DNA from 2 places in the Nocardioides lacus genome. Region 1 is predicted to be linked to the other one. Evidence: riboswitches for the same ligand, from Rfam matches in the RefSeq annotation. Region 1 holds a riboswitch; the other holds the start of a gene.
What was found. A riboswitch is a leader RNA that binds a small molecule or an ion and turns the genes downstream of it on or off. The one in region 1 is predicted to bind S-adenosylmethionine.
Positions count from the first base shown of each region.

Region 1 (4,340 bases):
CTCAGCATCGTCGCCGTCGCGATGGCCCTCGTCGCCTTCGTCGTGACCCGGGGCCACGACGACAGCGAGCAGAGGATCGTGCCGAGCGCCCACGTGTCGGCGCCGGCCTCGAGCACCCCCTCTCCCAGCAGTGCCGCGAGCACCGCCCCGGCCACGAAGGCGAAGACGGTCAAGCGCGGCAAGGTGTACGTCGAGGTCTTCAACAACTCGCGCGTCAAGGGTCTGGCCGCCACCGTGAGCACGAAGGCGACCAAGGTCGGCTGGAACGTGGTCGGCACGGACAACTGGTACGGCTCGATCCCGGCGACCACCGTCTACTACCCGCAGCGGCTCAAGGCGGCGGGCAAGCAGCTCGCCCTCGACCTCGGCATCCATCGCACCGCACCGGCCATCGACCCGATGAAGATGGACCGGCTCACCGTCATCCTGACGGCCCCGCTGGGCTGAGCCGGGCTGAGCCGGGCTGAGTCGGGCTCGGATCGGCCCGAGCGGGTCTGCTGCGTCCGTTCGTCGTTCGGCCGCCGGGGCTGTGCACGGCGTTCACCGGACTCGTGCCAGGCTAGTGCCATGGACTTCGCGTCGGCCCGAGCTGAGCAGAAGTACGCCGCCCTCGCGGCGCTCGCCTCGCAGGCGGTGGTGGCGCTCGACTTCGACGGCACGCTCTCGCCGATCGTCGAGGACCCGGCCCAGGCGCACATCCACCCCGAGGCCGGTGCCGTGCTGACCGGGCTGGCGCCGAAGGTGAAGGCGATCGCCGTGGTCACCGGCCGGCCCGCACGCCAGGTGCTGGCGCTCGGTGGCCTGGAGGAGGTGGCCGACGCGCTCGCCGCGACCGGCACGGAGCTGCTGGTCTACGGCCAGTACGGCAACGAGCACTGGAACTCCAGCCATCGCGCCATCGTCGGGCCCCGCCCGCCGGTCGGGCTGGCGACCTTCCTGCGCGAGCTGCCCCGGATCCTGCGGCGGCACGACGCCGCGGACGCCTACGTCGAGGAGAAGGGCCTGGCGGTCGCCGTGCACACGCGCCGCCTGGCTGACGCCCAGGGTGCCTTCGAGCGCCTGCTCGAGCCGCTGCGCGAGGCGGCCGAGGCCCACGATCTCGCCGTCGAGCCGGGCAAGCAGGTGATCGAGGTGCGCTCGCCCGGGATGGACAAGGGCCTGGTCGTCGACCGGCTGGTGGACACGCTGGGGGCGAAGGCCATCCTGTTCGCCGGCGACGACCTCGGCGACGTCGAGGCGTTCGAGGCGCTCACCGCCTGGCAGAACGAGGGGCTGAGCACGCTGAAGGTCTGCTCCGCCTCGTCGGAGGAGAGCGCGCTGACACCGCTGGCGGACGTGGTGGTCAAGGGTCCTGACGGCGTGCTCGACCTCCTGCGCCAGCTCACCGCCGACGCGGGCTGAAGGCGCCGTACGACGTGCGGATGTCCGCATGGTGGACGGATTGACCGAGATGTGGACATCCGGTTCGGTGCTGGCGCCGCCGCTCCCGTAGCATCGCTCTTGCTCATCGAGAGGGACTGAGGGAACGGCCCAGCGAAGTCCCGGCAACCGATCGCGATCCTCCTCCCGCCCCGCGGGCAGGCCGCGGTGCGGTGCTAATTCCGGCCCGGCGCGAGAGGCGCGACCGGGGAAGATGAGGAGGAGGACTCATGAGCGCCAACACCATCGAGCACGGTGCCTCCGGCACGACGCTGCGCGAGGGAGCGTTCGGCAACGCCACCGCCCTGTCGTGCCGCGAGTGCGGTCACCGCATCGACCTCGGCCCGCACTACGCCTGTCCGGAGTGCTTCGGACCGCTTGAGGTCGCCTACGACTTCCCGGCGGTCACCCGCGCCGAGATCGAGGCCGGCCCGCGCAACATCTGGCGCTACAAGGCGCTGCTCCCGGTCCCGGCGGACATCGAGGAGAGCCCCAACACCGAGCCCGGCTTCACCCGGCTGCTCGAGGCGAGGAACCTCGCCCGCGAGCTCGGGCTGACCAGGCTCTGGGTCAAGGACGACAGCACCAACCCCACCAACTCCTTCAAGGACAGGGTGGTGGCGTGCGCCCTCAGCGCCGCCCGCGAGCTCGGTGCCAAGGTGTTCGCCTGTCCCTCCACCGGCAACCTGGCGAACGCCGTGGCGGCGGCCGGTGCCAGAGCCGGCATCAAGACGGTCGTCTTCATCCCGAGCGACCTCGAGCAGCCCAAGCAGGTCAACTCGGCGATCTTCACCGACAACCTGGTGGCCGTCGACGGCAACTACGACGACGTGAACAAGCTGGCCCAGGAGATCGCGGCGGAGGAGGAGGGCTGGGCGTTCGTCAACGTCAACGTGCGTCCCTTCTACGCCGAGGGCTCCAAGACGCTGGGCTTCGAGATCGCCGAGCAGCTCGGCTGGCGGCTGCCGGACCAGATCGTGATCCCGGTCGCCTCGGGTTCACAGCTCACCAAGGTCGACAAGGCGTTCGGCGAGCTGATCAAGCTCGGCCTGGTCGAGGACAAGCCCTACAAGATCTTCGGCGCCCAGGCGCAGGGCTGCAACCCGGTGGCGACCGCCTTCAAGTCCGGCGTCGACGCCATCCGCCCGGTCAAGCCGGACACGATCGCCAAGTCGCTGGCCATCGGCAACCCGGCCGACGGCATCTACGTGCTCGACTCCGCGCGCCGCACGGGTGGAGCCGTCGAGGAGGTCTCGGACGAGGAGATCCGGCAGGCGATCGTGCTGCTCGCCCGCACCGAGGGCATCTTCACCGAGACCGCCGGTGGCACCACCCTCGCGGTGACCCGGAAGCTGATCGAGACCGGTCAGCTCGACCCGTCGCTGGAGACGGTCATCATCAACACCGGGCACGGCCTGAAGACGCTCGACGCGGTCAGCGGGATCGTCGGCCCGCGGGCCACGATCAAGGCGTCGTACGACGCCTTCGAGGCGGCCGGCCTCTCGCAGGCCTGAGGGCGCGCCGGCACCCGGTCCGACGTCGATGCCTGGCTCTCACCCGTTCCGTAGGCAGCGGGTCGCTGAACGGATGCGCAACGCGGGCAGTGCCGTACCGCCGCGTTGAACATCCGTTCACCTCGACCGGCTACAAGCAACGCATGACCCGTGAGGAAGCACGCCAACTCGGCCGGATCGCCGTCGGTGCCGGTGTCGCCGGCGCCGTGGGAGCGGTGGGGGCGGCGCTCGGCGCCGGCTTCGTGGTGCTGCTCAAGCGCCAGGCGGCGCACGCACGCGCCATCATCGGCAAGCCGTTCGGCGAGGTGGCGCCGTTCGCCGACAAGGTCTACAAGAAGTCCTACGGCGACCCCGTCGAGCTGCTGCTCCTCGGCGACTCGATCGCTGCCGGGCTGGGGGCGGAGGATGCCGACGGCACGCTCGGCGCCCGGCTGGCCAAGGGCATCGCGAAGAAGACCCGTCGCGCCGTACGGCTGACCACCGCCGCCAAGGTGGGCAGCGAGTCGTGGATGCTGCCCGAGCAGCTGATGTCGTTGCTGCCGTCGTACCGGCCGGACGTGGCGGTGATCGTCGTCGGCGGCAACGACGTGACCCATCGGGTGCCGATCGCCGACTCGGTCAAGCACCTCACCGAGAGCATCGAGGCACTGCGGGTGCGTGGGGCCGCCGTCGTGGTCGGCACCTGCCCCGACCTCAGCGCGCTCCGGGCCCTGCCACAGCCCCTGCGCTCGCTGGGAGCTCGGGCGTCGCGCCAGCTCGCCAGCGCCCAGGCCCAGGCGGCACACGGCGCCGGCGCCTACGTGGTCTCGCTCGCGGACGTCGTCGGGCCCTTCTTCATCACCAACCCCGACGAGATGTTCAGCCTCGACCGCTTCCACCCCAGCGCGGTCGGCTACAAGCGCACCGCCAAGGCGATGCTGCCCTCGGTGCTGGCCGCGCTCGGCGTACGCGACCAGGTGCCGTTCGGTCATCGGGCGCCGACGCCGACCTGATGGCCTAATCTGGCGGCCATGCCGCGCAGCGCCACCCGCCGTCCCACCCTGGAGGACGTCGCGTCGCTGGCCGGCGTCGGCCGTGGCACCGCCTCGCGGGTGATCAACGGCGGGGCCCGCGTGTCCGCTCGCGCGCGGCGGGCCGTCGAGGAGGCGATCGCCGAGCTCGGCTACGTGCCCAACCGCGCCGCCCGATCGCTGGCCAGCCAGCGCACCGACGCCGTCGCCCTGGTGATCGCGGAGTCGGAGGAGCGGGTCTTCGGTGAGCCGTTCTTCGCCGGCGTGGTGCGGGGCATCGGTACGGCGCTGACGGCCAGCGACCGCCAGCTCGTCCTGCTGCTGGCCCCCGCCGACCGCACCGACACCCTCACCGACTACCTGACCCAGCAGCACGTCGACGGCGTCCTGCTGCTGT
Region 1 is NZ_CP123620.1:1,013,871-1,018,210, forward strand. It holds gene P5P86_RS04700 (LytR C-terminal domain-containing protein) at 1-447, shown strand, start outside; gene otsB (trehalose-phosphatase) at 568-1,401, shown strand; SAM riboswitch class I at 1,502-1,640, shown strand; gene thrC (threonine synthase) at 1,650-2,933, shown strand; gene P5P86_RS04715 (SGNH/GDSL hydrolase family protein) at 3,077-3,925, shown strand; gene P5P86_RS04720 (LacI family DNA-binding transcriptional regulator) at 3,944-4,340, shown strand, end outside.

Region 2 (4,340 bases), 1.5 Mb from region 1:
CTCGCGATCATCAGCCTCGCCTGCATGCGGGCGCTCCCCGAGACGCTGGGGCGCGAGCTGGACGATCGAGCGGTGCGTCGCACGAGGCGGGAGATGACGCCGGTGTCCACGGGGGACGGTCGTGGCGGGATTGCGTCGTATGTCGAGTAAACTTATGGAGAATCTGATCAAAGACTCCGGTCCCGAGAGGACACACATGAGCACCTTGTCGGCCCTGACCACCAACCAGGACCTCGACCCGATCGCGCTGCGGCAGGCGTTCGGCGTCTTCCCGACCGGTGTGGTGGCGGTGGCGGCCGTCGTCGACGGCCGGCCGGTCGGCCTGGCGGCGTCGTCGTTCACGTCGGTCAGCCTGGACCCGCCGCTGGTCTCGTTCTCGATCGCGCGGACGTCGAAGACCTGGCCCGACCTGCGCCGCGCCACCCATGTCGGCGTGACGATCCTGGCCGAGCACCACGGTGACGTGTGCCGCCAGCTCGCGGGGGAGCCGGACGAGCGGTTCGACGGCATCGCCGTCTCGGTCTCCGGCGACGGCGCGCTCACCCTCGACGAGGGCCTGGCCCGCTTCGATTGCACGATCTACCGCGAGGTGGAGGCGGGCGACCACGTCATCGTGCTGCTGCAGCTCCATGCGGCCGAGCACGCGGCCGGCCAGCCGCTGGTCTTCCACCGCTCCGGCTTCGGCCGCCTCGCCGGCTGACCCCCCACGACGCCCGAGGGGTCGCGGTCAGCACCCGGCCGCGACCCCGTCGGGTCCTACCTGCGAAACTCGAGCGGTGCGCGTCATCGTCGTGGGAGCAGGGATCGGCGGTCTGGCTGCCGCCCGCGAGCTGGCCGTCGCCGGCCACGAGGTGAGTGTGCTCGAGGCCTCGGACCGGGTCGGGGGCAAGTTGCGCGTGGAGAGCGTCGCCGGGGTCGGTGTCGACGTCGGCGCCGAGGCGATGCTGGCCCGGCGGCCGGAGGGCCTCGCCCTGGCGGCCTCCCTCGGCCTGCCCGTGGTGCACCCGACCCGTGCCGCCTCCCGGATCCTGTCGCGAGGCGCGCTGCGGCCGATGCCGCGCTCCATCATGGGCGTCCCGACCGACCTCGACGGGTTGGCCGCATCCGGCATCCTCAGCGAGGCGGGCATGGCTCGCGTGCGGGAAGAGGCCGGACTCCCGGTCGTGTCGCCGACCAGGGACGTCTCGGTCGGCGACCTGGTCGCCGAGCGGTACGGCGACGAGCTCACCGATCGGCTCGTGGAGCCGCTGCTGGGAGGCGTGTACGCCGGCAACGCCCGCCGGATCTCCACGCGGGCCGCCGTGCCGCAGCTGCTGACCATGCTCGCCCGCGGCCCGCTCACCCCCCAGGCCGTGGCGGCGCCGGTCTCCTCCGCGCCGGTCTTCGCCGGCGTGGCGGGTGGGATGGGACGGCTGCCGGAGCTGCTCGCGGAAGGCCTCGACGTACGGCTCTCCTCGCCGGTGCGCTCCCTCGACGATCTCGACGCGGACGCGATCGTGCTCGCCACGCCCGCTGCCGCGACAGCGCGGCTGGTGCGCTCCCTCGCGCCCGAGGCGGCCCAGCTGCTCGACGGCATCGAGTCGGCGACCAGCGCCGTGGTGACCCTCGCCTTCGAGGCCGGCGAGCTCGATCTCGGCGACGACCGCTCCGGCTTCCTGGTGCCGCCGGTGGAGCCGACGGCGATCAAGGCGGCGACCTTCTCCTTCGCCAAGTGGGACTGGGTGCGCGAGGCCGGCCGGGCCGCGGGGGACCTGCTCCTGCTGCGCACCTCGCTGGGCCGGGCGGGCGAGACCATCGACGCGGACGACGCCGAGCTGGTCGCCGCATCGCGCCGGGACCTGGCGAGGATCGCGGGCGTGACGGCGGTGCCGGTCGACGTGCACGTGCAGCGCTGGGTCGACGGACTGCCGCAGTACGCCGTGGGACATCGCGAGCTGGTCGAGCGGGTGAGGGCCGCCGTCGAGAGCGTCCCCGGTACCCGCCGGCTCGCCGTCTGTGGCGCTGCCTACGACGGCGTCGGGATCCCCGCCGTGATCGGCTCGGCCCAGCGGGCTGCGGCCGGCCTCACCCGCGACTGAGCGTCTTTGTCTCATATGTCGGTAGACCAACTCGACGATCCGCCCGCCCCTCGCCCTAGACTCTCCCGCAGGTCACGACTGCCAGCGACAAGCCCCGGCTAGCTGGCGGGCAACCCTCCTTCGCGGTGGGGTGCTCCGGGTGACGACCAGGCCCACGTCGACGCGACGTCGGGCAAGCGCGAACAACACGAGGTGATCGTCCATGTCCCTGTCCACCCCTTCGGGCCCCGTCCTCCCCGCCGCCGACGCGAACATCGAGGCGCTGCTGCCGCTGGCGGCCGACGAGACGCGCGTGCCGCTGCTCGACGGTCGCTGGGTGCGCTACGCCAACCTCGACGGCGCCGCCAGCACCCCGGCGCTGGCCAGCGTGGCGGCCCGGGTCGCCGAGGTCACGCCGTGGTACTCCAGCGTCCACCGCGGTGCCGGCTACCTCTCCCAGGTCTCCACCGCGCTCTACGAGGAGGCGCGCCACACCATCGCCACCTTCGTCGACGCTCGCGAGGACGACATCGCGGTGATCACCCGGAACACCACCGACGCGGTCAACCTGCTCGCCTCCGCCGTCCCCGGGCGCACGCTCGTCCTCGACATCGAGCACCACGCCAACCTGCTGCCCTGGCAGCGGTCGCCGCATGGCGTCACGGTGGTGACGGGTGAGTCGACGGTGGCGCGGACGCTGGCCGCCCTCGAGGCCGAGCTGGTCGGCAGCCGGCACGCCCTGCTCGCGATCACCGGTGCCTCCAACGTCACCGGCGAGAGCCTGCCGATCGACCGGGTCGTCGCGCTCGCCCACGAGCACGGTGCGCGGGTCCTCCTCGACGGCGCCCAGCTGTTGCCGCACCGGCGCTTCTCGCTGACGGCGACCGGCGTCGACTACGTGGCGTTCTCCGGCCACAAGCTCTACGCCCCGTACGGCGCCGGAGCCCTGATCGGGCGGCGCGACTGGCTCGACGACGCGCCGGCGTACCTGGCCGGGGGAGGCTCGGTCCAGCGTGTCACCGTCGAGGGAGCCACCTGGTCACCCGCCCCGGCCCGACACGAGGGCGGCACGCCGAACCTGATCGGCGCTCTCGCCATCGCCTCGGCCTGTGAGGCCCTGGCAGCGCTCGACCCGGTCGCATGGGAGCACCACGAGCGGGTGCTGCGCGAGCGGCTGGTCGAGGGCCTCGGCGCGATCCCGGAGGTCAGCACCGCGGCCCTGTGGGAGGACGCCGCGGAGCCGGTCGGCGTGGTCACCTTCACGGTGGCGGGGGCCGACGCCGGGCTGGTGGCGACGTACCTCTCGGCCGAACACGGCATCGGCGTGCGGGACGGCAAGTTCTGCGCGCACCCGCTGGTGACGCGGCTCGGTCTCGTGGAGGGTGCGCTGCGGGCCAGCGTCGGCCTGGGCAACGGCAGCGAGGACGTCGACCGGCTCCTGGCGGGCCTGCGCGCCTTCGTCAGCGCTCTCGCGACGGGCGAGCTGGAGGGGCGCTACCGGTCGGCGGACGGGCTGTGGGGTCTCGCCGCAGATCCGCGTCCACTGCCCCGGATCGCCGGGCTGGCGGCCTTGGCCCGGACCGCCTCCGCGTGCCGCGGGTGAGCCCCGCACAATAGAGGCATGAGCACGCCGCAGACAGCCGACCCGCAGGCCCACCTCAAGACCAACGCCGCGAAGATCAACGAGCTCAACGCCGCGATCCGCTACACGATGTGGTCCGTCTTCGCGCTCGACGAGCCCTTCGCCGACGCCGAGGCGGGCGTCCGCGAGGAGGAGACCGCCGAGGTCGAGGCGCTGGTGGCCGAGCTCGCAGCCGACGACGTGGTGCTGCGCGGCCTCTACGACGTCGCCGGACTGCGGGCGGACGCGGACCTGATGGTGTGGCTGCATGCGGACTCCTCGGACAAGCTGCAGCGCGCCTACCACCGCTTGCGCCGCACCGCCTTCGGCCAGCGGCTCACTCCCGTGTGGTCCCAGATGGCGCTGCACCGGCCGGCCGAGTTCAACCGCTCGCACCTGCCGGCCTTCCTCGCCGAGGAGCGCTCGCACGACTACGTGGCGGTGTACCCCTTCATCCGGTCCTACGAGTGGTACCTGCTCCCGGAGGGGGAGCGGCGTGCGCTGCTGGCCGAGCACGGCCAGATGGCTCGCGACTACCCCGACGTACGGGCCAACACGGTGCCGTCGTTCGCGCTGGGTGACTACGAGTGGATCCTCGCCTTCGAGGCCGACGACCTGTCCCGGATCGTCGACCTGATGCGCCACCTCCGCGGCTCGGAGAC
Region 2 is NZ_CP123620.1:3,789,433-3,793,772, reverse strand. It holds gene P5P86_RS17810 (MFS transporter) at 1-150, shown strand, start outside; gene P5P86_RS17805 (flavin reductase family protein) at 197-700, shown strand; gene P5P86_RS17800 (FAD-dependent oxidoreductase) at 777-2,078, shown strand; SAM riboswitch class IV at 2,149-2,263, shown strand; gene P5P86_RS17795 (aminotransferase class V-fold PLP-dependent enzyme) at 2,281-3,660, shown strand; gene hemQ (hydrogen peroxide-dependent heme synthase) at 3,679-4,340, shown strand, end outside.
Region 2: it holds a riboswitch for S-adenosylmethionine, as region 1 does, so the genes downstream of both, P5P86_RS17795 (aminotransferase class V-fold PLP-dependent enzyme) here and thrC (threonine synthase) in region 1, are expected to answer to the same signal.